DNA from 2 places in the Nocardioides marinquilinus genome. Region 1 is predicted to be linked to the other one. Evidence: predicted binding sites of a transcription regulator. Region 1 holds the regulator's gene; the other holds the start of a gene.

What was found. The regulator HrcA, encoded in region 1, represses chaperone genes, less so after heat shock. The targets are predictions, from matches to a motif close to TTGGCACTCGNNNNNNNCGAGTGCCAA.
Region 2: groES (co-chaperone GroES) is a predicted target of HrcA. The motif match lies at 5,929-5,955, and genes of this name have one in related genera.

The regions. Positions count from the first base shown of each region.
Region 1 covers NZ_BAABKG010000007.1:65,549-79,636, forward strand. The annotation lists gene ABEA04_RS21505 (alkaline phosphatase D family protein) at 1-332, shown strand, start outside; gene ABEA04_RS21510 (16S rRNA (uracil(1498)-N(3))-methyltransferase) at 793-1,533, opposite strand; gene dnaJ (molecular chaperone DnaJ) at 1,544-2,707, opposite strand; gene hrcA (heat-inducible transcriptional repressor HrcA) at 2,775-3,785, opposite strand; gene ABEA04_RS21525 (hypothetical protein) at 3,962-4,702, shown strand; gene ABEA04_RS21530 (MBL fold metallo-hydrolase) at 4,791-5,669, shown strand; gene ABEA04_RS21535 (hypothetical protein) at 5,760-5,990, shown strand; gene ABEA04_RS21540 (DUF3097 domain-containing protein) at 6,026-6,856, shown strand; gene ABEA04_RS21545 (DUF4870 domain-containing protein) at 6,904-7,329, shown strand; gene hemW (radical SAM family heme chaperone HemW) at 7,483-8,715, opposite strand; gene ABEA04_RS21555 (serine hydrolase domain-containing protein) at 8,717-9,961, opposite strand; gene gcvP (aminomethyl-transferring glycine dehydrogenase) at 9,958-12,876, opposite strand; glycine riboswitch at 12,963-13,070, opposite strand; gene ABEA04_RS21565 (MerR family transcriptional regulator) at 13,202-13,810, opposite strand; gene ABEA04_RS21570 (bifunctional nuclease family protein) at 13,936-14,088, opposite strand, start outside.
Region 2 covers NZ_BAABKG010000002.1:876,196-890,283, forward strand. The annotation lists gene ABEA04_RS10240 (acyltransferase family protein) at 1-44, shown strand, start outside; gene galE (UDP-glucose 4-epimerase GalE) at 105-1,109, shown strand; gene ABEA04_RS10250 (N-acetylmuramoyl-L-alanine amidase) at 1,106-1,939, shown strand; gene ABEA04_RS10255 (CAP domain-containing protein) at 1,983-2,477, shown strand; gene ABEA04_RS10260 (S-(hydroxymethyl)mycothiol dehydrogenase) at 2,708-3,808, shown strand; gene ABEA04_RS10265 (MBL fold metallo-hydrolase) at 3,808-4,422, shown strand; gene ABEA04_RS10270 (class I SAM-dependent methyltransferase) at 4,680-5,882, opposite strand; gene groES (co-chaperone GroES) at 6,078-6,371, shown strand; gene groL (chaperonin GroEL) at 6,537-8,156, shown strand; gene ABEA04_RS10285 (hypothetical protein) at 8,275-8,844, shown strand; gene ABEA04_RS10290 (hypothetical protein) at 8,846-9,391, shown strand; gene ABEA04_RS10295 (glycoside hydrolase family 15 protein) at 9,724-11,538, opposite strand; gene zwf (glucose-6-phosphate dehydrogenase) at 11,535-12,962, opposite strand; gene guaB (IMP dehydrogenase) at 13,035-14,088, shown strand, end outside.

The sequences.
Region 1 (14,088 bases):
CGATCACCTCGGGCGGCGACGGCGCCGACGAGCCGACCGGCAGCCACCCGTGGTTCCCGCAGAACCCGCACCTGAAGTTCTGGAACAACCTGCGCGGCTACGTGAACACCACCATCACGCCCACCCGCCTCGACGCGGACTTCCGGTGCCTGCCCAAGGTGACCCGCCCCGGCACCAAGGCCTTCACCCGCCGCTCGTACGCCATCGAGGACGGCGACCGCACGCTCCACCAGACCGCCGACCACCCCTCGACCTCGCGGACCTTGCGCTCGCGCGGCATCACCCCGGCCGACGTGGTGCGGGAGACGGTGGCGCAGGAGACGGCGGGCTGAGAATCGTCGTCGCTCCGGCTCGGGTCGGGGCGGCGGTGAGCTGGTGACCGTTCCGGGCCGAGATTCGGAAACTGAGGCACCGCTGCGCCCGTCTGACCCTGGGCGGCGGTGAGCTCGTTACCGTTCCGGGCCGCCATCCGGTCACTGACGCACCGCCGCCCCGGCCCGACCCTGGGCGGCGGTGAGCTGGTGACCGTTCCGGGCCGCCGATCGGTCACTCGCACACCGCTGTCCCGTCTCGACCCGGTGGGCGGTGTCCCAGCCACCGTCCCGTCGCCCGGAACCGTGGCCCATACACCTCCGCCCGGCCCGGCCCCGATGAGCGGTGCCCCAGCCACCGTCCCGTCGCCCGGAACCGTGGCCCACACACCGCCGCCCGGCTCGACCCCGGTGGGCGGTGCCCCAGCCACCGTCCCGACGTCGGGAACCGTGGCTCACGCACCGCTGCCCCGGCCCGACCTCAGCCCCACCGCCCCGTGCGCGACAGCATCGCCGCGACGGCGGCGACGCCGGCGGTGGAGGTGCGGAGGACCTCGTCGCCCAGCCGGACGACGTGCCCGCCGGCGGCGGTGAGGGTGGCGACCTCGTCGTCGGTCAGGCCGCCCTCGGGGCCGACGACGACGACCACGCGGCCGGACGACGGCACCTCGAGCGAGCCGAGCGGCGTGGTGGCGTCCTCGTGCAGGACGACGGCGAGGTCGGCCTCGGCCACCAGCGCCGTCACCGCGGCGGTGTCGGCGAGGGGCGCCACCTCGGGGTGCCAGGCGCGGCGGGCCTGCTTGGCGGCCTCGCGGGCGGTCGCGCGCCACTTCGCCAGCGACTTGTCGGCGCGCTCGCCCCGCCACACCGCCACCGACCGCGCGGCGGCCCACGGCACGACGGTCGCGACGCCGACCTCGGTCAGCACCTCGACGGCGAGCTCGCCCCGGTCGCCCTTCGGCAGCGCCTGGACGACGGTGACGGCCGGCTCGGGCGCCGGGCGGTGGGCGACGTCGTCCACGGTCACCGTCATCGACCGCTTCGCGGCCGCGGCGACGGCGCCGACCGCCCAGCCGCCGACGCCGTCGGTCAGCGCGACGCGCTCACCGACCCGCAGCCGGCGCACGACGACGGCGTGGTGCGCCTCGTCGCCCTCGACGACGACGTCCGCACCGGTCGCGACGCCGTCCAGCGACGCCACGAGGTGCACCGGGAGCGACACGTGCGCGACCTCAGTGCCCGAACAGCCGACCGAAGACCGACTTCTGCTGCGTCTTGCCGAGACCGTCGGGGCGCTCCTCGTCGCGCGCCTTGGCCAGCTCGCGCAGCAGCTCCTCCTGGCGGGCGTCGAGGCGGGTCGGGGTCTCGACGACCACGGTGACCACCAGGTCGCCGCGCCCGCCGCGCAGGCCGGGGACGCCGCGTCCACGCAGGATCCGCTCGGTGCCCGACTGCGTGCCGGCCTCGATCTCGAGCTCGAAGCCGAGCTCGACCTCGGTGTCCTCGCGGCGGTCGTCGTCGACGACGTCGGCCTCGAGGGTCGGCAGGCTGAGCGTCGTCCCGAGGGCGGCGGCGGTCATCGGCACCGTGACCGTCGCGTGCAGGTCGTTGCCCTGCCGCGAGAACGTCTCGTGGGGCGCGACCTGGATCTCGACGTAGAGGTCGCCGGCGGGCCCGCCACCGGGTCCGACCTCGCCCTGCTCGGCCAGCTGCACCCGGGTGCCGGTGTCGACCCCCGCGGGGATCTTGACCGTCAGCGTGCGGCGCGAGCGCACCCGTCCGTCGCCGGAGCACTCGCGGCACGGCTCGGGGATGATCGTGCCGAAGCCGCGGCAGGCGGCGCAGGCCCGCAGCGTGCGCACCTCGCCGAGGAACGAGCGCTGCACGTGGGCCACCTCGCCCTGGCCGCGGCAGGTCTCGCAGGGAACAGGGGTGCTGCCGGGCGCCGCGCCGTCGCCGCCGCACGCGGTGCAGACGACGGCGGTGTCGACCTTCAGCTCGCGCGAGACGCCGAACGCCGCCTCGGCGAGGTCGATCTCGATGCGGATGAGCGCGTCCTGGCCGCGTCGCACCCGCGACCGCGGACCCCGGCCGGCACCCGCGCCCGGCCCGGCGCCGCCGAAGAAGGCGTCCATGATGTCGGTGAAGGAGAACCCGGCCCCCTGGCCGAACCCGGCCTGGCCGCCGAAGGGGTCGCCGCCGCGGTCGTACGCCGCCCGCTTCTGCGGGTCGGAGAGCACCTCGTAGGCGTGCGAGACCTCCTTGAACCGCTCCTGGGTCTCGGGGTCGGGGTTGACGTCGGGGTGCAGCTGGCGCGCCAGGCGCCGGTAGGCCTTCTTGATCGCCTCGGTGTCCGCGTCGCGCGGCACGCCGAGGGTGTCGTACAAGTCGCTCAAGGGTTTCCTTCGCCGGTCTCAGCAGAGTCTGGATGGGTTGCGCGGGAGTGCTCGGGAGGGGAGGCGGTCAGGCCTCGTCGAGGATGCGGGAGACGTAGCGGGCCACCGCGCGCACCGCTGCCATCGTGCCCGGGTAGTCCATGCGGGTGGGGCCGACGATGCCGAGGGTGGCGAGCGCGTCGTCGTGGGGGCCGTAGCCGGTGGTGACGACGCTGGTGGCCGCCAGCTCGGTGTAGGGGCCCTCGGCGCCGATGCGCACCGTGACGGTGCCGGCCGAGCCGGCCTCGCCCATCAGCCGCAGCAGCACCACGTGCTCCTCGAGCGCCTCCAGCAGCGGGCGGACGGCGGTGTCGAAGCTGTCGCCGTAGCGGGCCAGGTTGGCCGCGCCGCCGACGGCCACCCGCTCGTCGGAGCGGTGGTCGCTCATCGCCTCGACGAGCGTGGCGGCCACCGCCCTCTCGGGCGCGCGGCCGTCGTCGGCGAGCGCGCGCAGGGCGGTGGTGGCGTCGGCGATCACCTCGCCGGTGGCCGCCTGGTTCAGGGTCGAGCGCAGCCGGGCGAGCTCGTCGTCGTCCAGCGGCGCGGCCAGCTCGACCACCCGCTGCTCGACCCGCCCGGTCGAGAGGATCAGGACGACGAGCAGCCGCTCGGGCGCCAGTGCGACCACCTCGACGTGGCGCACCGTCGAGCGCGAGAGCGTCGGGTACTGCACCACCGCGACCTGCCGGGTCAGCTGCGAGAGCAGCCGCACCGAGCGGCTCACGACGTCGTCGAGGTCGACGGCGCCGTCGAGGAAGGTGGCGATCGCGCGCTTCTCGGCCGTGCTCATCGGCTTGACCGTGGTGAGGCGGTCGACGAAGAGGCGGTAGCCCTTGTCGGTGGGCACCCGGCCGGCGCTGGTGTGCGGCTGGGTGAGGTAGCCCTCGTCCTCCAGCGCCGCCATGTCGTTGCGCACCGTGGCGGGCGAGACGTTGAGGCCGTGTCGCTCGACCAGTGCCTTGGAGCCGACCGGCTCCTCGGTGGACACGTAGTCCTCGACGATCGCCCGCAGCACGGCGAGCCGTCGCTCCTCCTGCACAGCCCACCTCCGAACGGCCGGTCCGTCGCGCCGCCGGACGGCGTCGCTGGCACTCACGTGTAAGGAGTGCCAAGTCTAGCGCCGACCCCCGGCGACCCGGTTCCCGCCGCACCAAAACATAGGTTAGGCTCGCCTTACTCGATCGACTCGTTGACTTGCGACGTGCAGGAGCCACGATGACCACGCTCGGACCCGACCTGGCGACGGCCTCCCCGGCCGCCACCGCCCGCAGCATCCTGGCCTGCCCCGAGGCGGTGAACCTCGTCGTCGACGGCGTGGACGACGTGCTGGCCGACCTGCGCGGCCCCGACGGCGCGGGCGAGCTCGGCATGCAGGACCTCGCGGGCGTGCCCACGTTCTCCTGCCCCTCCGGCACCCGGCTCGTCGACGCCGCCGTCCGCCGTCGCCGCGCGCTGCTGACGCTCGAGAGCGGACTGGGCGCCCCCGGCTCGGCCGAGCGGGCCCTCACGCTGACCCTCGGCGGGCGCCTCGAGGCCCGCGGGCGCGAGCGGTGCGAGTGCTGCGACGAGACCCGTGAGGGCGTCGTCCTCGTGGTCGACCTCGTCGTGCTCACCCCCGTCACCGGTCACCCGGACGCCGTCCCCCACCGCGTGCCGGTCGAGGACTTCGCCGACACCGCGCTCGTGCTCAACCCCGGTTACCTGCAGCGCTCGGTCGAGCACGCCAACCGCTGCCACCAGGACGAGCTGCGCCGGGCCGTCGCCACCGCCACCGGCACCGCGGTCTCGCGGGTCATCGGCGTGGCGCTGAGCGGCCTGTCGACCGGCGGCGTCGAGGTGCAGTGGGTCGACCCCGACGGCTCCCACGTGCGCCCGATCTCCTTCGCCCACGACGCCGCCACCCCCGACGACCTCGGAGACCTGCTGCGCCACCACCTGCACGCCGGCCTCTGCTGACCTTCTGGGCGGACCCGCCGGGCTGACCTGCCCGGGCCGACCGACGTCCGGTCGCGGGGGCGGGAGCCCCCGCTCCTAGAGTCGGGGCGTGAGCGCAGCCGAGTTCGTCGAGATCGCCGACCGGGTCTGGGTCGCGCGCCAGGAGTGGTTCGACGTCAACGTCACCCTCGTCGGTGGCGCGCGGGGGCTCATGGTGGTCGACACCCACGCCTCGGCCCGGGCGGCGCGCGACGTCGTCGAGCAGGTGCGCCGCCTCGGCGCCGGTGACGTCGTCGAGGTCGTCAACACCCACGAGCACTTCGACCACTGCCTGGGCAACGGCACCGTGCGCACCGCCTACGGCGAGGTGCCGGTGCGCGCCCACGAGACGGCCGCGGCGAACATGGCGGCGGCGGTCGAGCGGGTCAAGGAGCTCTACCGCGCCAGCGACGACCCGGCCGACCTCGAGCACGCCGCCGAGGTCATCGAGACCGAGCCGGTCGTGCCCGAGACCGTCTTCTCCTCCGCGGTCGTCGTCGACCTCGGCGACCGGCTCGTCGAGCTGGTGCACCCCGGCCGCGCCCACACCGCGGGCGACCTCGTGGTGCGCGTGCCGGACGCCGACGTCGTCCTGGCCGGCGACCTCGTCGAGGAGTCGGCCGCCCGGGAGGCCACCCCCGGCTTCGGCGATGACTGCTTCCCGCTGGAGTGGCCGCTCAGCCTCGACACCGTGCTCGGCCTCACCACGACGAGCACCGCCGTGGTGCCCGGCCACGGTGCCGTGGTCAACCGCGACTTCCTCGAGCAGCAGCGCAACGACATCGGGGTCGTGGCCGAGACGATCCGCGACCTCGCCGGACGCGGCGTCCCCCTCTCCGAGGCTCTGGACGCCGCCGAGTGGCCCTTCCCGCGCCAGCACCTGGCCGACGCCGTCCGCCGCGGCTACGAGCAGCTGCCGCGCAGCCAGAAGCGGCTGCCGCTCATCTGACCCGTCCGACCCCTCCGACCCCTCCGCCCCCGGCGCACCGCACCCGCGGAGGCGAGGCGCACCTCACGCGGGCGTCGGTAGCGTCGCGCCATGAGCGAGTCCGAGAGCGAGACCCCGGCCCCCGAGGCCATCGACGACGAGCAGCTGCCCGAGGACCTGCAGCCCGGCGAGGACAACCCGCTCGCCGAGGGTCTCGAGCCCGGCGAGGACGCCGGCGACCTGCTCTCCGACGGCAAGCAGGCCGAGGAGGGCGTGCAGACCCCGCCGCCCGACGAGAGCGACGAGAGCGACGAGAGCGCAGACGACGACGGCGAGTCCTGACTCCCACAGGCCCCACGCGCCTCTAGCGTTACGGGGTGGATCGCTACGGCACCGACGTCCTGGCCGGTGACTGGCGCGCCCCCCAGCGGGGTCGCGCCGTCGAGGCGCCCGCCGAGCTCGGCGCGGTCGTCGAGGAGGTCATGACCGACATCGTCGGCGAGATCGTCGCCGTCGACCGCGACCTGCACACCCTCACGCTCGAGGACCGCCACGGCCGCCGCCGCACCTTCCCGCTCGGCCCCGGCTTCCTGCTTGAGGGCCGCCCGGTGGTGCTGGTGGCGCCCGTGCGCGTGCGCCGGCCGGCGACACCCACGCGGACGGCGTCCGGCTCGGTCGCCGTCGCCGACCACCGCGCCCGCGTGGCCCGGGCCGGCCGGATCTTCGTCGAGGGCCGTCACGACGCCGAGCTGGTCGAGCGGGTCTGGGGCGACGACCTGCGGGTCGAGGGCGTCGTCGTCGAGCTGCTCGACGGCGTCGACCACCTGCCCGAGGTGCTCGCCGAATTCGGACCCGCCGAGCACCGGCGCGCCGGCGTCCTGGTCGACCACCTGGTGCCCGGGTCGAAGGAGCAGCGGGTCGCCGACGCCGTCGCGGGCCCGGGCGTGCTGGTCGTCGGGCACCCCTTCGTCGACGTGTGGGCCGCGGTGAAGCCCGCCCGGCTCGGCCTCGAGCGGTGGCCCGACGTGCCGCGCAGCATCGAGTGGAAGCGCGGCATCTGCCAGGCCCTCGGCTGGCCGCACGACGACCAGGCCGACATCGCCCGCGCCTGGCAGCGCATCCTCGGCCGGGTCGGGTCGTTCGCCGACCTCGAGCCGGCGCTGCTCGGCCGCGTGGAGGAGCTCATCGACTTCGTCACGGCCGGCTGAGCGGCAGGTCCCGCGCCGGCCACCGCTCCCGCCGTAGGGTCGGGGCCGTGAGCAGCTATCCCCCACCGCCCGTCTACCCCGCCGGTGGCGGCCTGCCCGGCGGCGTCCCCAGCAGCGAGGACCGCACCTGGGCCGGCGCCGCGCACTGGGGCGCGATCGTCTGCGCGTTCGTCGCGTTGGCCTTCCTCGCGCCGCTGGCCGTGCTGGTGCTGCGCGGTGGACAGTCCCCGTTCGTGCGCCGCCACGCGGTCAACGGACTGAACTTCCACCTCTCGATGCTCATCTACTCGGTGGTCGGCGGCGTGGTGGCGGTGCTGGTCGCGATCGTGACCTTCGGCCTCGGCATCCTGCTCATCATCCCGCTGGCGATCGCGGTCGGCGTGTTCTGGCTCGTCGTCACGATCATCGCCGCGGTCAAGGCCAGCAACGGCCAGGAGTACCGCTACCCGCTCGCCATCCCGATGGTGCACTGACCCGGCTGTCCGTGGCGGGTGTGGCTCGAGTGACTCGGGTGGTCGTCAGCGATACCCGGTTCACCGGGTATCCCTGACGTTCTCGGGCAATGCACTGCCCGAGAAGCGGGGGGACAGCCCGAGAACCCTCGCCGGACGCCGGCGGGACGGCGGTCAGGGCAGCACGGCGCGGACGACGGCGTCGGCCAGCAGGCGGCCACGGCGTGTGAGCACCAGCCGCCCGCCGTCCGCTTCGTCCTCCACGACACCCAGCCCGTCGGCGACCACGTCGGGGACGGCGGCGCGGCCGGCGTCGTCGAGGACGTCGAGCGCGAGGCCCTCGCGCAGCCGCACCTCGAGCAGCACCCGCTCGATGCGGCGGGTCTCGTCGTCGAGCACCTCGCGAGCCTGGGCGGGGCTGCGGCCGGCGGCGAGCCGGGCGGCGTAGGCGGCGGGGTGCTTGACGTTCCACCAGCGCACGCCGCCGACGTGCGAGTGGGCGCCGGGGCCGACGCCCCACCAGTCGGCGCCGCGCCAGTAGGCCAGGTTGTGCCGGCAGCGGTCGGCGGGTGAGAGCGCCCAGTTCGACACCTCGTACCAGCCCAGCCCCGCGGCGGTCAGGCGCTCGTCGGCGAGCGCGTACTTGTCGGCGAGGTCGTCGTCGTCGGTGGCGGGCACCTCGCCGCGACGCACCCGCCGCGCCAGCGCGGTGCCGGGCTCGACCACCAGCGAGTACGCCGAGACGTGGTCGGGACCGCACGCGAGCGCGGAGTCGACCGAGGTGGCCCAGTCGTCGAGGCTCTCGCCCGGCGTGCCGTAGATGAGGTCGAGGCTGACGTGCTCGAACCCGGCCGCGCGTGCCCAGACGACGACGTCGGGCACCCGCGCGGGGTCGTGGGTGCGGTCGAGCACCGCGAGCACGTGCGGCACCGCGGACTGCATGCCGAAGGAGATGCGGGTGAACCCGGCCTCGCGCAGCGCGGCCAGGTCGGCGGGGGTCACGGAGTCGGGGTTGGCCTCCGTGGTCACCTCGGCGTCGGGCGCCAGGCCCAGCTCGCCGTCGATCGCGGCGAGCACCGAGGCGAGGGCGCCCGGGGACAGCAGGGTCGGCGTCCCGCCGCCGAGGAAGACCGTCGAGACCGGGTCGCCGGCTGGTAGCGCGTCGCCGAGCACCCGCCGCGCCAGCCGCACCTCTTCGACGGCCGCCGCGGCGTAGTCGCCGCGCGACGCGCCCGGGCCGAGCTCGTCGGCGGTGTAGGTGTTGAAGTCGCAGTAGCCGCACCGCACCGAGCAGAAGGGCACGTGCACGTAGACCGACAGGCCGCGGTCGCCGAGGCCGGACAGCGCGGACGACGGCAGCGCGCCGTCGTCGGGCGCCGGCTCGCCGTCGGGCGGGGCGGAGGGCACGTCAGGCTCCCGGGATCGGCGCGGCCGGGTCGTAGGGCGTGCGCGTGTAGACGAACGTCGCGCACTCCAGGTGCGTCGGGTGCACGTGCAGCGTCTCGCCGCGGTGGTAGCCCTCGACGCCGACGATCGCGCCGTCGGCGCGCAGCTCGAAGGCGTGCGCGAACCCGGCGTCCTGCAGGCGGCGCACCTCCAGCCGCCCCTCGCTCCACCGCAGCTCGAGTGCCGTGTGGCCCCAGAACCAGAAGCCGAGCAGCGGCGCGACGGCGTCGGGGACGTCGGTGGACGGCGTCCACGGCGCCGTGCTGCCGGCGGGCTCGGGGCCCTCGAGCAGCGCGGCCGCCGCCCCGTCGGTGTCGAGCCCGGTGGTGGCGTTCGCCAGCACGATCACGGCGTCGCCGGTGGCGGGGTCGGTGAACAGGCTCGCGAGGAAGCCCGGCATCGAGCCGGTGTGCCCGGCCAGCCGGCGTCCGCCCGCCTCGACCAGCCGCAGCCCGAAGCCGTAGCCGGGGTCGAGCCGGGGCCGGCGCATCTCCTCGGCCGTGGCGGGAGCGAGGACGTCGGGACGGCGTCCGGCCAGCACGCCCGCCCAGACCGCGAGGTCGGCCACGGTGCTCCACGCCTGCCCGGCCGGCGCCATGGCGCCGGTGTCGGTGTGGGGCTCGTCGGCCAGCCGGCCGGTGAGGTGCTCGACGCTGTGGCCCTGCGCGTGCGGCGCGACCGGTCCGTAGGTGGTGCGCGTCAGGTCGAGCGGCTCGAGCAGCCGCGTGCGGACGACGTCCCACCACGGCGCCTCGCGGAGCCGGGCCACGACCTCGCCGAGCAGGCCGTAGCCGAGGTTGGAGTAGTGGAACCACTCCCCCGGGCCGGCGACCGCGCCCGAGCCGTCGTTGGCGGCGGCGAGGGTGGCGAAGTCGCCGCCGTCGGTGCGCTCCCACCACGGCCCGCACGGCTCGCTCTGCATGCCGCCGGTGTGGCCGAGCAGGCCGGCGAGCGTGAGGTCGCCGTAGCCGACGCCGGGCAGGTGCCGCGCGAGCGGGTCGTCGAGGCCGAGCCGGCCCTCGTCGCGCAGCTGCATCACGAGCACCGCGGTGAGGGTCTTGGTGATGGAGCCGATGCGGAACGCGACCTCGGGGTCGGTCGCCACGCCGGCGGTCTCGACCAGGACGCCGTCGCGCACCACGCCGCCGACCACCGAGGGCAGCCGGCCGCGACGCTGCAGCACGACCAGCCGGTCGTGCAGCGTCACTCCCCGCCGCCCTCCTCGGCCTGCGCGAACGCCTCGGGCGAGGGGCATGAGCAGACCAGGTTGCGGTCGCCGTACGCCTGGTCGATGCGGCCGACCGGCGGCCAGTACTTGTCGGGGTCGGGGCCGGTCGGGAAGACGGCGACGTCGCGGCTGTAGGCGCGGTCCCAGTCGCCGGTGAGCGCGGCGGCGGTGTGCGGGGCCCCGCGCAGCGGCGAGTCCTCGACGCTCCACTCGCCCCGGGCGACCTGCTCGACCTCGCCGCGGATGGCGATCATCGCGTCGCAGAAGCGGTCGATCTCGGCGAGGTCCTCGCTCTCGGTGGGCTCGACCATCAGCGTGCCGGCCACGGGGAACGACATCGTCGGGGCGTGGAAGCCGTAGTCGACCAGCCGCTTGGCGACGTCGTCGACGGTCACGCCGGTGGCCTTGGTCAGCGGCCGCACGTCGAGGATGCACTCGTGGGCCACCAGCCCGCCGTGCCCGGTGTAGAGCACCGGGAAATGGTCGCGCAGGCGGCGCGCGACGTAGTTGGCGGCCAGCACGGCCACCGACGTCGCGTGGGTCAGGCCCGCCGCGCCCATCAGCCGGATGTAGGCCCACGAGATCGGGAGGATGCCGGCGCTGCCGTAGGGGGCCGCGCTCAGCGCGCCGACACCCTCGCGGCGCTCGGCCTCGGGGTGCATGCCGTGCGAGGGCAGGAACGGCGCGAGGTGCTCGCGCACCGCGACCGGGCCCACGCCGGGGCCGCCGCCGCCGTGCGGGATGCAGAAGGTCTTGTGCAGGTTCAGATGCGAGACGTCGCCGCCGAACTCGCCGGGGCGAGCGTGGCCCAGCAGCGCGTTGAGGTTGGCGCCGTCGACGTAGACCTGGCCACCGTGCTCGTGCACGATCTCGCAGAGCCGGGTGATCGAGCCCTCGTAGACGCCATGGGTCGAGGGGTAGGTGACCATGATCGCGGCGAGGTCGTCGGCGTGCTTCACGCACTGGGCCGCGAGGTCGTCGAGGTCGACCGCACCGTCGTCGGCGGCCCTGACGACCACGACGCGCATGCCGGCCATCACCGCCGACGCGGCGTTGGTGCCGTGCGCCGAGCTGGGGATCAGGCACACGTCGCGCTTCTGGTCGCCGCGCGCGTGGTGGTAGCCGCGGATGGCGAGCAGCCCGGCCAGCTCGCCCTGCGAGCCGGCGTTGGGCTGGATCGAGACCTTGTCGTAGCCGGTGACCTCCGCCAGCCAGCCCTCGAGCTCGTCGACCAGGCGCCGGTAGCCCAGCGCGTCGTCGGCCGGTGCGAACGGGTGCAGGTCGGCGAAGCCCGGCAGGCTCACCGGCTCCATCTCGGTGGTCGCGTTCAGCTTCATCGTGCACGAGCCGAGCGGGATCATGCCGCGGTCGAGGGCGTAGTCGCGCGCCGAGAGCCGGCGCAGGTAGCGCAGCATCGAGGTCTCGCTGCGGTGGGTCGAGAACACCTCGTGGGTGAGGTAGGGCGTCTCGCGGCGCAGCGCGTCGGGCAGCGCGTCGCCGCTGACCCGGTCGACGGCGTCGACGTCGCGCTGGTCGGCCGCGACGCCGAAGGCCTTCAGCACGCTGTCGACGGTGGAGCGCGTGGTGGTCTCGGACGTGGTGAACGCGACGGTGTCGTCGTCCACGAAGCGCAGCTGGACGCCCAGCGCGCGGGCGCCGGTGACGACGGCCTCGGCGCCGCCCGGGGCGGTGACGGTGACGGTGTCGAAGAACTGCTCGTGGGCGATCTCGAAGCCGGCGTCGCGCAGGGCGCGGGCGAGCACGGCGGCGTACCGGTGGGTGCGGGTCGCGATCGCCCGCAGGCCCTCGGGGCCGTGGTAGACGGCGTACATCGCGGCCACGACGGCCAGCAGCACCTGGGCGGTGCAGATGTTCGAGGTGGCCTTGTCGCGCCGGATGTGCTGCTCGCGGGTCTGCAGCGCCAGGCGGTAGGCCGGATTGCCGTGGGCGTCGACGCTGACGCCGACCAGGCGGCCCGGCAGGTGCCGCTCGAGGCCGGCGGCCACCGACATGAAGCCGGCGTGCGGGCCGCCGTAGAACAGCGGGACGCCGAACCGCTGGCTCGACCCGACGACCACGTCGGCGCCCATCGCGCCGGGCGCCTCGAGCAGGGTCAGGGCGAGCAGGTCGGCCGCGACGACGGCGAGCCCGCCGCGCTCGTGGGCCGCCTCGATCACCGGTCGCGGGTCGACGATGCGGCCCGAGGTGCCGGGGTACTGCAGCAGGACGCCGCACAGCGCGCCGTCGGGCAGCGCGGCGGCCAGCTCGTCACCGGTGCCGGACAGGTCGGCGACGACGACCTCGATGCCCATGGCGGCGGCCCGCGTGCGCACGACCTCGATGGTCTGCGGCAGCGCGTCGGCGTCCACGACGAACGGGCCGCTGGCCTTGCGGTTGGCGCGGCGCACGAGCGTCATCGCCTCGGCGGCCGCGGTGCCCTCGTCGAGCAGGCTGGCGCCGGCGGTGGGCAGGCCCGTCAGGTCGGCGACGACGGTCTGGAAGTTCAGCAGCGCCTCGAGCCGGCCCTGGCTGATCTCGGGCTGGTAGGGCGTGTAGGCGGTGTACCAGGACGGGTCCTCGAGCACGTTGCGGCGCACCACCGGCGGCGTGATCGTGGGGTGGTAGCCGAGCCCGATCATGGCCTCGCCGGGCCGGTTCGCGGCCGCGATCTGGCGCAGCTCGCGCGCCGTGGCCTCCTCGGTGAGCGGCCGGGGCAGGTCGAGCTCCTCGGCGCTGCGGATGCCCTCGGGCACCGCGGCCGCCATGAGCTCGTCGAGCGAGGCGTAGCCGAGCGTCTCGAGCATGCGGGCGACGTCGTCGGCGCCGGGCCCGACGTGCCGCTCGACGAACGGCGAGGCGGCGTCGAGCTCGGCGAGGCTGGGGTGGTCGGTCATCGCGAGGACTCCTCGGGTGGGGTCGGCCGGAGACGGCCTGGCTCCCTCCCCCTCTGTCACCACGGCGAGCCGGGCTCCACAGGTGCCTGCACCACGCGGTCCTGGGTGCCTGAGAGGTTCCGGGGAGGATTTGCCCCTTCGGCGCTGCGCCCGGACCCGCTGGACCCGGACGAAGTCTCTCCCGCGCGGGATCGACAGCCCTCCCAAGGTAGCGGATCGAGCCACACCCGCCCCAAAACCACGCTGACCCGTCAGACATGTCTGACGGGTCAGCGAAATGACGCTGACCCGTCGCCTATGAGCGACGGGTCAGCGGGGAGAACGATCAGCCGGCGGTACGGGCCTGGCGGCGGGCGGCGAGCTCGTCGCCGGCGACGGGCTCGGTGGCCGCGGTGGCGGGGACGTCGGCGCGCTCGCTGGGCAGCTCGGCGAGGGTGCCCTCGATCTCGCGCCAGACGCCGCCGATGGCGATGCCGAAGACGCCCTGGCCGCCCTGGAGCAGGTCGATGACCTCGTCGTTGGAGGTGCACTCGTAGACCGAGGCGCCGTCGCTCATCAGCGTGACGGTGGTGAGGTCGTCGGTGCCGCGCTCGCGCAGGTGCGAGACGGCCACGCGGATCTGCTGCAGCGAGATGCCGGCGTCCAGCAGTCGCTTGATGACCTTGAGGATCAGGATGTCGCGGAACGAGTACAGCCGCTGCGAGCCCGAGCCCTTGGCGCCGCGCACCTCGGGCTCGATCAGGCCGGTGCGGGCCCAGTAGTCGAGCTGACGGTAGGTGATGCCGGCGGCGTTGCAGGCCGTGGGCCCGCGGTAGCCGCGGTCGCTGGGCAGCGGCGAGACGTCGTCGGTGAACAGCAGGCCCTGCTCGCCGGCCGCCTCCACCGCGGCAGCCTGCTCGGCGGGCGCGTCCCCAGCCCGGGGTTGCTCGTTCACATGCGTCTCCGCTCGATAGTTACAACGACGAGACTCGACGGTACGGCGGGCACGGCACCCGGTCAAAGACCCCAGGGGCGTGTCGCACCCTCACGTCGAGGGTGAGGGTTGTGCGGTGCCGAGGCTCAGCGGTCGGCCTCGAAGTCCTCGGGGGTGACGTGGTCGAGGAACTCGCGGAACTTCTCGACCTCGTCCTCCTGCTCGGCCGGGACGGCGAGCCCGGCCTCGTCGAGGACGTCGTCGGCGCACACGATGCGCGTGCCGGTGCGCAGGGCGAG
Region 2 (14,088 bases), on a different contig from region 1:
GCCTGCTCGTGCCGGCGCCGCTCCCGGCCGCGCCCACCGCGTGACCGCCGTGGGCCGGGGCGTCCTTTCGGCCCGCGCCCGCCGCGAGGGCTAGCCTCCCGGCCATGAAGGTCCTCGTCACCGGCGGCGCCGGCTACATCGGCTCGATCACGGCCAAGGCACTGGAGGAGGCGGGCCACGTGCCCGTCATCCTCGACTCGCTGCTGAGCGGCCCGCTCGCGTTCGTGAAAGATCGGATCTTCTACGAGGGCGACATCGCCGACCGGGCGCTGCTGCGCCGCATCGCCGAGGAGCACCCCGACCTCGACGCCACCATCCACATGGCCGCGCGCATCGTCGTCCCGGAGTCGGTCGAGAAGCCCTACGAGTACTACCGCGACAACGTCGCCAAGTCGCTCGAGCTCTTCGACGAGCTCACCGCGCTCGGCCTGCACCGTGTGCTGTTCTCGAGCTCGGCGAGCCTCTACGCCACCAAGGACGGCTTCGAGGTCACCGAGGACGACGCCCTCGACCCGCCCTCGCCCTACGCCCGCACCAAGCGGATGATGGAGCAGGTGCTGACCGACCTCGCGGCGGCCAGCGACCTGCGGGCGATCGTCCTCCGCTACTTCAACCCGATCGGCTCCGACCCCGACCTCGAGTCGGGCATCTACGTCAAGGAGCCTTCGCACGTGCTCGGCCAGCTGGTGCTCGCCGCGCGGGGCCAGAAGGACGCCTTCACCATCACCGGCACCGAGCACCCCACCCGCGACGGCACCGGCATCCGCGACTACGTGCACGTGTGGGACCTCGCGCGGGCCCACGTGCGCGCGGTCGAGCGGTTCGACGACGTGCTCGCCGAGGTCGACGCGCCCAGCACGATCATCAACATCGGCACCGGCGAGGGCGTGACCGTGCGCGAGCTGGTCGCCGCCTTCGAGCGCGTCTTCGGCGGCGAGGTGCCGCTCGCCGAGGGCCCGCCGCGGCCCGGTGACGCCGTCGGCGCCTTCGCCAACGTCGACCGCGCCGCCCGCCTGATGGACTGGCGCTCCGAGCTGTCGATCGACGACGCGATCGCCTCGGCGCTGGCCTGGGCCGAGCGGCGCCACGAGGTGCTGGGCTACGAGTGAGCCGCCGGTGGGTCGCGGCGCTCGTGCCGTTCGCGCTGCTGCTCGCCGGGTGCGCCGGCGGGCAGACGGCTGACGAGCCGCGGCCCGAGCCGCCGACGTCCACGCCGACGAGCGCCCGCACGCTGCCGCCGCCGTCCGCCGACACCGAGCCGGACGCCGGCCCGCTGGCCGGCCGCGTGGTCGTGCTCGACCCCGGCCACCAGCTCGGCAACCGCAACTTCCCGGAGCAGGTCAACCGCCCGGTGCCGGCAGGCGGGTTCACCAAGCCGTGCAACACCACCGGCACCTCGACCGACGGCGGCTACCCCGAGGCGACGTTCGTCTGGCAGGTCACGCGGCTCGTCGCCCGCGACCTGCGCCGGCTCGGTGCGCGGGTGGTGCTGACCCGCGACACCAACTCCCTGCGCCGCTGGGGGCCGTGCGTCGACGTCCGCGGCCGCGCCGGCAACCGCATCGACGCCGACCTCAAGCTGAGCGTGCACGCCGACGGCTCCTACGCCGCCGGCGCCCGCGGCTTCCACGTCATCGTGCCGCCCGACCGCGGGCCGTGGACCCACGACGTCTACCGGCCCTCGCGGCGGTTCGGCCTCACGCTGCGACGCGCGCTGCGCGCCGAGGGCTTCCGCTACGCCACCTACGTCGCCGGCGGCGACGGGCTCGACGTGCGCGGCGACCTCGGCACGCTCAACCTCTCCGACGTGCCCGTCGCGATGGTCGAGCTGGGCAACATGCGCTCGGCCCGGGAGGCGCGCGTGATGCGTCGTCCGGCCGGTCGGGCGCGGTACGCCGCGGCGCTGGTCGCCGGCGTGCGGCGCACGCTCACCCGCTGACGGTCTTGGCCCGGACGGCCGGGTCGTCCTAGGTTCCTCGTCCATGCAGCGTTCCCCCCGACGCTCGCGGACCCGCCTCGCCCTGGCCGTCGTCCTCGCGTCGCTCCCTCTGTCCCTGACCGCCCCCGCGCCCGCCGCGCCCGCGCCGACGCCGGCTCCGGCACCGGTGAGCGCGCAGGCGCGCTACGTGGACGACGTCTGGTCGGCCACGCAGGCCGCCCGCCGCGCCCACGACCGCACCCCGTTCCGCGGTGACCGGTGCCTGCGCCGTGCGGCGCGGGCGCAGGCCGCCCGGATGGCGCGCACCCGCACCCTCACGCACAGCGACCTCGGTGCGGTCGCCCGCCGGTGCGGCCTGCGCGCGGCGGCCGAGAACGTGGCGTTCAACCCCGCCGGGGGCGACGCCGTCGTCCGCGCGTGGCTGCGCTCGCCGGGCCACCGCGCCAACCTGCTGCACCCCGGCTACCGGCTGCTCGGCGTCGCCGGCGTCCGCGCCCACGGCACGTGGTGGGCGGTGCAGGTTTTCGGACGCCGCTGACCCGCCCCGGGCACGCGTCGCCCCGCCCGCCCCGCCCGCCGTGCCTGCCGGTGTCCGAGCCGACTACCTCACCGGCGGACGCACTTCCCCGCCCGTGCACGGGCGGGGAAGTGGACCCAACGGTGAGGTAGTCGCGCGGGGCCACCCCTCGAAGGGGGCCTGTCACCGCGGCGGGGCCATGCGGTTGCATGGGGACCGCACCCCGTCGTCCCACCGCACCAGGAGCGCCCATGCAGCAGGTCCAGGCCGTCGTCGCCAAGGCGAAGGGGGCCCCCGTCGAGCTGGTCACCATCAACGTGCCCGACCCCGGTCCGGGGGAGGCGCTGGTGAAGGTGCAGGCCTGCGGGGTCTGCCACACCGACCTGCACTACCGCGAGGGCGGCATCGCCGACGACTTCCCGTTCCTGCTCGGCCACGAGGCCGCGGGCGTCGTCGAGGCCGTGGGCCCCGACGTCACCGGCGTCGAGCCGGGCGACTTCGTGGTGCTCAACTGGCGCGCGGTGTGCGGCGAGTGCCGCGCCTGCAAGCGCGGCGAGCTGCAGTACTGCTTCAACACCCACAACGCCACGCAGAAGATGACCCTCGAGGACGGCACCGAGCTGAGCCCGGCGCTCGGCATCGGCGCGTTCGCCGAGAAGACCCTCGTCGCCGCCGGCCAGTGCACCAAGGTCGACCCCGAGGCCCGCCCGGCCGCCGTCGGCCTGCTCGGCTGCGGCGTCATGGCCGGCCTCGGCGCCGCCATCAACACCGGCGCCATCACCCGCGGCCGCTCCATCGCCGTCATCGGCTGCGGCGGCGTGGGCGTCGCGGCGGTCGCCGGTGCCGCGCTGGCCGGCGCCAGCCCGATCATCGCCGTCGACATCGACCCGAAGAAGCTCGCCGCCGCCGAGCGGCTCGGCGCCACCCACACCGTCGACTCGTCGTCCACCGACCCGGTCGAGGAGATCAAGCGCATCTGCGGCGAGGTCTACGAGGGCGCCGAGGGCGCCGACGTCGTCGTGGACGCCGTCGGCCGCCCCGAGACGTGGAAGCAGGCGTTCTACGCCCGCGACCTCGCCGGCACCGTCGTCCTCGTCGGCGTGCCGACCCCCGAGATGAGGCTGCCCGACCTGCCGCTGCAGGAGGTCTTCGGGCGCGGCGGCTCGCTGAAGTCCAGCTGGTACGGCGACTGCCTGCCCACCCGCGACTTCCCGATGCTGGTCGACCTCTACCGGCAGGGCCGCCTCGACCTCGACGCGTTCGTCACCGAGGAGATCGGCATCGGCGACGTCGAGGCGTCGTTCGAGAAGATGCACCACGGCGACGTGCTGCGCTCCGTGGTCGTGCTCTGATGGCGCTGCGGGTCGACCACGCGGTGGTCAGCGGCACCTTCAGCCTCGACGGCGAGACCCACGACGTCGACAACAACGTCTGGGTCGTCGGCGATGACGAGGAGTGCGTCGTCATCGACGCGCCCCACGACGTCGACGCCATCCTGCGCGTCGTCGCCGGCCGCCAGGTGAAGGCGATCCTGCTGACCCACGCCCACGACGACCACTGCCGCGTGGCGCCGGCGCTGCGCGAGGCGACGTCGGCCCCGGTGCTGCTGCACCCCGACGACAAGCCGCTGTGGGAGCTCACCCACACCGACTGGCTGTGGGACGCCGACCTCGAGGACGGGCTGAGCATCAAGGTCGCCGGCGCGTCGGTGAAGGTGCTGCACACGCCCGGCCACGCGCCCGGCGCCGTCTGCTTCTACGTGCACGACCTCGGCGCGGTCTTCACCGGCGACACCCTGTTCCAGGGCGGACCCGGCGCCACCGGCCGCTCCTTCTCCGACGAGGACGTCATCGAGGCCTCGATCCGCGAGAAGCTGTTCGCCCTGCCCGACGAGACCGTCGTGCACACCGGCCACGGCGACGACACCACCATCGGCGCCGAGCGCGAGGCGCTCGGCGACGCCTGACGTCCGCGTGTTCCCTGCGGGGTCTCGAGGCTCGGCCGTGGCCGGCCTCGCACCTCGACCATCGTGAGCCGACGATGGTCGAGGTGCGAGGAGCCCTGGCGACGAGCCTCGAGACCCCCGGCCCTCCGAGGCCAGCGCCCCCGCACGGACCCTGAGCCCGTCGAAGGGCCCAGCCGTCGTGCCGCCGTCCGCGTCGGCGTGTCTCGAGGCTCGGCCATGACCGGCCTCGCACCTCGACCACCGTCGGCCAGGACGGCTCAGAACGGGTCGACGAGCAGCGCCGTGCCGTGGCCGGCGGCGCGGGTGAGCACGATCGTGGCCTCGGCGTCGCCGCGCAGGTCGAGGCGCTTGCGCAGCTGGTCCGGGACGACGTCGACCCCGCGCTTCTTGATGGTCAGCCGGCCGACCCCACGCTCGCGCAGCGCCGCGCGCAGCTGCTTCTCGCGGTAGGGGAGCGTCTCGAGCACCCGGTAGCCGCGGGCGAACGGGGTGCGGAACGAGGCGTCGGAGGTGACGTAGGCGAGGTGCTCGTCGACCAGCCCGCCCTGCACCCCCGCGGCCACGGCGGTCACCAGGCCGGCGCGGATGACGGCGCCGTCGGGCTCGTAGAGGAACGCGCCGACCTCCCGCACCGCGACGCCGTCTGCGCTGCTCGGCGACAGCCCGGGGTCGTCGTCCTCGGTGAGGGTGGCCAGCCCGCCGTCGCCGATCACGGTGGCGCGGCGGCGGGCCGAGGCCAGCCGCCCCGACCACAGCGCCGCCTCCTTGACCTCGCCGTGGTCGCTGACCCACTCCGCCTCGACCCCCTCGGGCAGCAGCGAGTGGGGGACGCCGGGCGCGGTCTTCACGCAGGCGTCGCGGCGCAGCAGGGACTCGACGAACGACCAGGACGGCGTCCAGTCGTCGACGCGGAAGGTGCGGCCCCGGGCGCTGCGGCGCGCGGGGTCGGCGAAGGCGACGTCGAAGGGCGAGGTGTCGAGGCGGGTGGCGTCGGCCACCGAGACCGCCCCCGGCAGGCCGAGGGCGGCGAGGTTGGCGCGGGCGACCTCGACGCGTACCGGGTCGAGGTCGACCCCGGCGCAGGTGAGGCCCGCCTCGGCCGCCGCCACCAGGTCGCCGCCGATGCCGCAGCCGAGGTCGATCAGCGTCCCGGCCCCGAAGGCGTCCAGCCGCCCGGCCCGGTGGCGGGCCACCGGCAGCCGCGTCGCCTGCTCGAGCCCGTCGTGGGTGAAGTACATCCGCGCCGCGCTCGGCCCGAACTTGGCCGCCGCCCGGCGCCGCAGCCCGACCTGGGTGAGCGCCACCGCCACCTGCGCCGGCTCGGCGTGACGCCGCAGCTCGGTCTGCACGGCCAGCTCGTCGCCACCGACCTGCTCGGCCTGCTCGACCTGCTCGCCGGCGCGGGTCAGCAGCGCCTGCCCGTCGTCGGTCAGCAGCCAGCGGAAGGCGTCGAGGTCCACGGGCCCGATCCTCGCAGCCGGTGCGCGGCGTCCCGACCGGGGTGCGCTGGCACTCGTCTCGGGGGAGTGCTAGTTTCGAGTTGGCACTCTCGATGCGAGGGTGCCAGCGCAGACCGGCGAGGTGCGACCCCCGCGACGGCGTACGTGCCGGTCACTCGAACCCCGTACCCATCGAACAGAGAAGGTCGATCAAGAGTGTCGGTCAACATCAAGCCTCTCGAGGACCGCATCGTCGTCAAGCCGCTCGACGCCGAGCAGACCACGGCCTCCGGCCTGGTCATCCCGGACACCGCGAAGGAGAAGCCCCAGGAGGGCGAGGTCCTCGCGCTCGGCCCGGGCCGCGTCGACGACAACGGCAACCGCGTCCCGCTCGACGTCGCGGTCGGCGACAAGGTCATCTACAGCAAGTACGGCGGCACCGAGGTCAAGTACGCCGGCGAGGAGTACCTCATCCTCTCCGCGCGCGACGTGCTCGCCGTCGTCTCCTGACGACTGCTCGTCCCCTCCGGGTCGTGTGCCCCCGACCGGTCCCACGACCGCCGTCGGGCACACGACCCGGACCCGTTTTCACCTGACCCCCACCGGGCCACCCGAGCAACACCCGAGCCACACCCGAGCCACCCGAGCAACACCTGAGCTAGGAGCCACCACCGCATGCCCAAGATCCTGGAGTTCGACGAGAACGCCCGACGCTCCCTCGAGCGCGGCGTCGACGTCCTCGCCAACACCGTCAAGGTGACCCTCGGCCCCAAGGGCCGCTACGTCGTCCTCGACAAGAAGTGGGGCGCGCCGACCATCACCAACGACGGCGTCACCGTCGCCCGTGAGGTCGAGCTCGACGACCCGTTCGAGAACCTCGGCGCGCAGCTGACGAAGGAGGTCGCCACCAAGACCAACGACGTCGCCGGTGACGGCACCACCACCGCCACCGTGCTCGCCCAGGCGATGGTGCACGGCGGCCTGCGCGCCGTCGCCGCCGGCGCCAACCCGATGGCCATGAAGCGCGGCATGGACGCCGCCGCCGAGGCCGTCAGCAACGCCCTGCTCGAGGCCGCCCGCGACGTCGAGTCGGTCGAGGACATGACTGCCGTCGCCACCATCTCCAGCCGCGACGCCCACATCGGCGAGCTGCTCGCCGAGGCCTTCGACAAGGTCGGCAAGGACGGTGTCATCACCGTCGAGGAGTCCAGCTCGATGGGCACCGACCTCGAGTTCACCGAGGGCATGCAGTTCGACAAGGGCTACCTCAGCCAGTACTTCGTCTCCGACCCCGAGCGCATGGAGGCCGTGCTCGACGACCCGCAGATCCTGCTGCACCAGGGCAAGATCTCCTCGGTCGCCGAGCTGCTGCCGCTGCTCGAGAAGGTCATCGCCGCCGGCAGCAAGCCGCTGTTCATCCTCGCCGAGGACGTCGACGGCGAGGCGCTCTCGACCCTGGTCGTGAACAAGATCCGCGGCACGTTCAACGCCGTCGCGGTCAAGAGCCCGGCCTTCGGCGACCGCCGCAAGGCGATGATGGACGACATCGCGACCCTCACGGGCGCGCAGGTCGTGGCCCCCGAGGTCGGCCTCAAGCTCGACCAGGTCGGCCTCGAGGTGCTCGGCACCGCCCGCCGCATCGTGGTCACCAAGGACGAGACCACCATCGTCGACGGCGGTGGCGACAAGGCCGCCGTCCAGGGCCGGGTCGACCAGATCCGCGCCGAGATCGAGAACACCGACTCCGACTGGGACCGCGAGAAGCTGCAGGAGCGGCTCGCCAAGCTGGCCGGCGGCGTGTGCGTCGTCAAGGTCGGCGCGGCCACCGAGGTCGAGCTGAAGGAGAAGAAGCACCGCATCGAGGACGCCGTCTCGGCGACCCGCGCGGCCATCGAGGAGGGCATCGTGGCCGGCGGCGGCTCGTCGCTCGTCCACGCCGCCTCCGCGCTCGACGGCGACCTCGGCCACACCGGTGACGAGGCGGTCGGCGTCCGCGTCGTCCGCAAGGCGCTCGACGAGCCGCTGCGCTGGATCGCCGAGAACGGGGGCGTCAACGGCTACGTCGTCACCACCAAGGTGCGCGAGCTCGGCGTCGGTCAGGGCTACAACGCCGCGACCGAGGAGTACGGCGACCTGGTCGCCCAGGGCGTGCTCGACCCGGTCAAGGTCACTCGCTCCGCGCTCATCAACGCGACCTCCATCGCCGCGATGCTGCTGACGACCGAGACCCTGATCGTCGACAAGCCCGAGGACGAGGACGACGCGGCCGGTCACGGCCACGGCCACGGTCACTGACCTCTCCCGCCCGGCAACCGCGCCGACCCGTCAGACATGTCTGACGGGTCGGCGTCGTTTTGGCCCGGCCCCGGCCCCCGCGTGCGAGGGTGAGCGCCGGACGAGGGGAGGGCGGTTCATGGCTGGGGCGAGCCCCGACGACGGCGATGCCGCTCCCGGACGCCGGGGCGGCTGGCTGCTGCCCGTGCTGCTCGTCGTCCTGCTCGGGCTGGTCAGCGCGACCACGGTGGTGCTCGTCCTCGACCGGCGCGACGCGACGGCGGTCGAGCCGCTGCGCCCGGCCGACGTCGGCGTCGGCGACTGGCAGCGTGGGTCCGCCGGCCAGGCCGTGGTGGCCGCGCAGCGCGCCGCCTCGCAGTACTTCACCCTCGACCACCGCCGCGTCGAGCAGGACATGGACCGGATGCGCGCGCTCGGCACCGAGGAGTTCGTGGCCGGCTACGACGACGGCGCCCGCGCGCTGGCGTCGAAGGTGCGCACCGGGCGGCTGAGCCTCAGCGCGCGGCTGCCGCAGGGCGGGGTGGCCACCGAGTACCTCACCTCCGACCGGGCCCAGGTGCTGGTCGCCGTCGACGTCACCACCACCGCTCCCCGCCGCGAGACCCGCCGCACGCGCTACCGCACCCGCATCGTGCTCGAGCGGGTGGAGGACCGATGGCTGGTCGACGACCTCGACGAGGTGCGGTGAGGTGACCCGCGCGCGGCTGCTCGTCGTCCTGCTGACGCTGGTGGTGCTGGTCTCCGGGCTGAGCGTCGTCCTGGCGCTGACCCGACCCGACCTCGAGGCCGCCGGCGCCGAGCCGGTGGTCGTGGGGGGCCGCTACACGCCGGCCGAGATCGACGGCCCCGGCGGCGCGGCGCTCGCGGCGGCGGTGGAGGCGGTGCCGCTGACGCTCACCGTCGACCACCGCGACCTGCGCGGCAGCCTGGCCGCGGCCACCCGCGGCATGACGCCCGCCTTCGCCCGGGCCTACACCCGCATCTTCGACCGCACCTCGCGGCCCTTCGCGCGCGAGCGCCGGGCGGTCACCGACGCCGTCGTCCGCGGCGCGGGGGTGGTGCGATCGCGCGGCGCCGACGACGTCGTCTGCCTGCTCTACGTCGACCAGCGCCAGGTCGCGGGGACGCCGTTGAAGCGCGGCGACCAGCCACGCGTGCTGCTGCGCGGCCGCGTGCTCGTGCGCATGGTGCGCCGCGACGGGCAGTGGCTCGTCGACGGCACGCAGTCGCTGTAGCCGGCCGCGCCCCCACGCGACCGTCCGCACGGACGGCCGGCGGTCTCGAGGCTCGTCGCCAGGGCTCCTCGCACCTCGACCATCGTCAGGGCCGACCCCCACGGTGGTCGAGGTGCGAGGCCGGCCACGGCCGAGCCTCGAGACCCCTCACCGTCGAGGCCGACCCCGCCACGGACCCTGAGCCTGTCGAAGGGCGCCCCACGCCGAACGTCCGCACGGACGGCCGGCGGTCTCGAGGCTCGTCGCCAGGGCTCCTCGCACCTCGACCATCGTCAGGGCCGACCCCGCCACGGACCCTGAGCCTGTCGAAGGGCCCCGGCGCACCCAGGCCCTCAGCCCAGCTGGCGGTCGAGGTTCATCGCGGCGCTGATGAGGGAGAGGTGGGTGAAGGCCTGGGGGAAGTTGCCCAGCTGCTCACCGGTGAGGCCGACCTGCTCGGCGTAGAGGCCGAGGTGGTTGGCGTAGGTGAACATCTTCTCCAGCGCGAGGCGGGCGTCGTCCAGGCGGCCGGCGCGGGTGAGCGCCTCGACGTACCAGAACGAGCACAGCGAGAACGTGCCCTCGGGGCCGTCGAGGCCGTCGGTCGACTGGCCGAGGTCGTAGCGGAAGACCAGGCTGTCGGAGACCAGCCGCTCCTCGAGCACCTTCATGGTCGAGAGCCAGCGCGGGTCGTTGGGCGCCAGGAACTTCACCAGCGGCATCAGCAACACACCGGCGTCGACGTGCTCGGAGCTCTCGGCCTGCATGAACGCGCCGACCTCGTCGTTCCAGCAGTGGTCGACGATGCGCTGCTGGATGCGGTCGCGCACCTCGCCCCACCCGGCCAGGTCGCCCGGCAGACCGCGCTGGCGCGCCGTCCGCATCATCCGCTCGATCGCCACCCAGCACATGAGCCGGGACGTCGTGTGGGGGCGCGGGTCGTCGCGCACCTCCCACATGCCGGCGTCGTCGCGCTCCCAGTTCTCCACGATCCAGTCGAGCACCCGCCGGAGGTCGTCCCAGGCGTCGAGGCTGATGCCGGCGCCGTACTTGTTGAACAGGTAGACCGAGTCAATCAGCTCGCCGTAGATGTCGAGCTGCAGCTGGTCGACCGCGGCGTTGCCGACCCGCACCGGGCGGCTGTCGGCGTAGCCGCGCAGGTGGTCGAGCTCGTGCTCCTCGGTGGGCACCTTTCCGTCGATGTCGTAGAGGTTGCGCAGCGGCCCGAGGTCGGGGCCGTCGCCGTAGTCGTGGTCCTCCCCGAGGCGCTCGGAGAGCCACGTCATGAACGACTCGGCCTCGTCGGTGAAGCCGAGCCGCAGCAGGGCGTAGAGCGAGAAGGCGGCGTCGCGGATCCACACGTAGCGGTAGTCCCAGTTGCGCTCGCCCCCGAGCTCTTCGGGCAGGCTCGTGGTCGGGGCGGCGATGATCGCGCCGCTGGGCTCGTGGGTGAGCAGCTTGAGGGTGATCGCGGAGCGGTCGACCATCTCGCGCCAGCGACCGGTGTAGGTCGACTGCGCCAGCCAGTCGCGCCAGAACCTCGCGGTGGCGTCGAGCAGGCCCTCGACGTCGCCCTCGTCGGGCACGTCCTCGTCGTCGTCGAGCACGTGCAGCGTGAAGCGTGCCTCCTCGCCCGGCTCGAGCCGCAGCTCGGCGGTGATGACGTCGTCGCCGATCTCCACGTCGTGGGTGGCGGTGAGGCCGAGCCGGAGGTCGCCGGCGGTGAGCAGGCACCCGCCGTCGACCTGCTCGACGTCGGGCGTGGTGCGGCCGTAGTCGGGCCGCGCCCGCAGCTCGGTGCGCACCGTGACGCTGCCGCGGACGGCGGCGATGCGGCGGATGATGCGCTGGTGGTGGTGCGGCTCGTGCCGGGCGACCAGCGGGAAGAAGTCGTGCACCTCGGCGACGCCGTCCTCGGTGAGGAAGCGGGTCACGAGGATGGCCGAGTCGGGCAGGTAGAACTGCGTGGTGCGGGTGTGGCCGTCGACCACCCAGACCCGCCACGAGCCGGCGTCCGGGTCGAGCAGGCTGCCGAAGACGCTGGGGGCGTCGAAGCGGCCCGCGCAGAACCAGTCGATGGTGGCCTCGGTGCTGACCAGCGCGCAGGTGCGCAGGTCGCCGATGATGCCGTGGTCGGCGATCGGGGTGGGCTGGTCGGGCTCGCTCATCGCAGGCGCCACCCGCCGTCCGGCAGGTCGATCGCGGCCTGCGGGCCCCACGAGCCGGGCTCGTAGGGGTGCACCTCGGGCCGGTCGTCGAGCAGCGGCTGGATGACCTGCCAGAGCCGGTCGACCTCGTCGGCGCGGGTGAAGAACGTCTGGTCGCCGCGCATCGCGTCGAGCAGCAGCCGCTCGTAGGCCTCCAGCGGCTTGTTCTCGGGGGTGTCGGGGACGTCGTCGGCGAGGTCGAGGTGGAACCGCGCCTCGGTGAGGGTCAGCTCGGGGCCGGGCCGCTTGGCGCGCACGTCGATGGTGATGATGGGGTCGTCGGTCAGCTCGAGCACCAGCTCGTTCGGCTCGTCGCCGCCGTCGCCACCGCTGTGGAGGAGCCCGGAGCCCGGGTCCTTGAACCGCAGCGTGATGGTGCGGCGGGTCTCGGCGAGCGCCTTGCCGGTGCGCAGGTGGAAGGGGACGCCGCGCCAGCGGTCGTTGTCGACGCGCATCTCGAGCGCCACGAAGGTCTCGACGTCGGAGTCGTCGTCGACGTCGTCCTCGTCGCGGTAGCCGTCGTACTGGCCGTAGACGACGCGGCTCGCGTCGAGGGGCTCGAGCGCCTCGAAGACCGCCGACTTGGCGTCGCGCACGGCCTGCTCGGTGAGCTCGCGGGGGTCCTCGAGCGCGACGAAGCCGAGCAGCTGGGAGAGGTGGGTCGAGACCATGTCGCGCAGGCAGCCGGTGGACTCGTAGAAGCTGCCGCGGCCCTCCATCCGCAGCTCCTCAGGGACGTCGATCTGCACCGAGGCGATGCTGCGGTTGTCCCACGCCGGCTCGAAGAGGCCGTTGGCGAAGCGCAGCGCGAGGATGTTCTGCACGGCCTCCTTGCCCAGGAAGTGGTCGATGCGGAAGACCTGGTCCTCCTCGACGACGTCCTTGAGGGCGGCGTCCAGACTGCGCGAGCTGTCGAGGTCGAGGCCGAACGGCTTCTCGACGACGAGCCGGGCGCGCTCGGTGAGGCCCTCGCGGCCGAGCATCGCGATCATCGGCTCCATCGCGGCGGGCGGCACCGAGAGGTAGACCAGGCGGAGGACGTCGGCGTCGGCGCCACCGAGGTCGTCCTCGGCCTGGCGCACGGCCTCGGCGAGGTCGCTGCCGTCGTCGGCGTCGGAGGTCTGGAAGCTGGTGCGGCGCAGCAGGTCGGCCGCGACGTCGTCGTCGAGGTCGTCGCCGACGGTCTCGACGAGCCCCTCGCGCACCTGGTCGCGGAACTCGTCGTCGGTGCCGGGGGAGTGACGTCCGGAGCCCACGACGGCGTACTCCTCGGGCAGCCGGCCCGCCGCCGCCAGCCGGTACAGGCCCGGGAACAGCTTGCGGGCGGCCAGGTCGCCGGTGGCGCCGAAGAGGACGAGGACGTGGGGAGGCAGGGTCTCGCTCACGCCCTCCACCTTGTCTGCGCACGCAAGGGCGGCGGCTCACCCCGGGGCTGGAAGCGCCGGTAGGCTCGAGGCGTGGAGGTACCTGAGAAGTTCGCCGCCCTCGGCCTCACCTACGACGACGTGCTGCTGCTGCCGGGTCATTCCGACCTGGCGCCCGACGAGATCGACACCACGTCGCGGCTGACGCGCGACATCGAGATCAAGGTGCCGATCGTCAGTGCGGCGATGGACACCGTCACCGAGTCGCGCATGGCCATCGCGATGGCCCGGCAGGGCGGCATCGGGGTGCTGCACCGCAACCTCTCGATCGAGGACCAGGCCTACCAGGTCGACCTCGTCAAGCGCACCCAGACCGGCATCATCTCCAACCCGGTCACCATCACCCCCGACCGCACGCTCGAGGACCTCGACCGCATCTGCGGCGAGTACCGCGTCTCGGGGCTGCCCGTCGTCGACACCGACGAGCGGCTGCTCGGCATCATCACCAACCGCGACCTGCGGTTCACGCCCGTCGCCGAGTGGGCGACCACCAAGGTCGACGAGGTGATGACGCCCATGCCGCTCATCACCGGACCGGTCGGCATCTCCCGCGAGGAGGCCACCACGCTGCTGCGCAGCCACAAGCGCGAGCGGCTGCCCCTGGTCGACGAGCAGGGCCGGCTCGGCGGCCTCATCACCGTCAAGGACTTCGTCAAGGGCGAGCAGTTCCCGCTCGCCTCCAACGACGCGCACGGCCGGCTCATGGTCGGCGCCGCCATCGGCTACTTCGGCGACGCCTGGCGGCGCGCCACGACCCTCATCGAGGCCGGCGTCGACGTGCTCGTCGCCGACACCGCCCACGGCCACGTCACGCTGCTGCTCGACATGGTCAGGCGGCTCAAGACCGACCCCTCCACCCGCCACGTGCAGGTCATCGGCGGCAACGTCGCGACCCGCGAGGGCGCGCAGGCCTTCGTCGACGCCGGCGCGGACGCCGTCAAGGTCGGCTTCGGCCCCGGCTCGATCTGCACCACCCGCGTCGTCACCGGCTGCGGCGTCCCGCAGATCACCGCCGTCTACGAGGCCTCGCTCGCGTGCGCCCCGGCCGGCGTCCCGGTGATCGCCGACGGCGGCATGAAGCACTCCG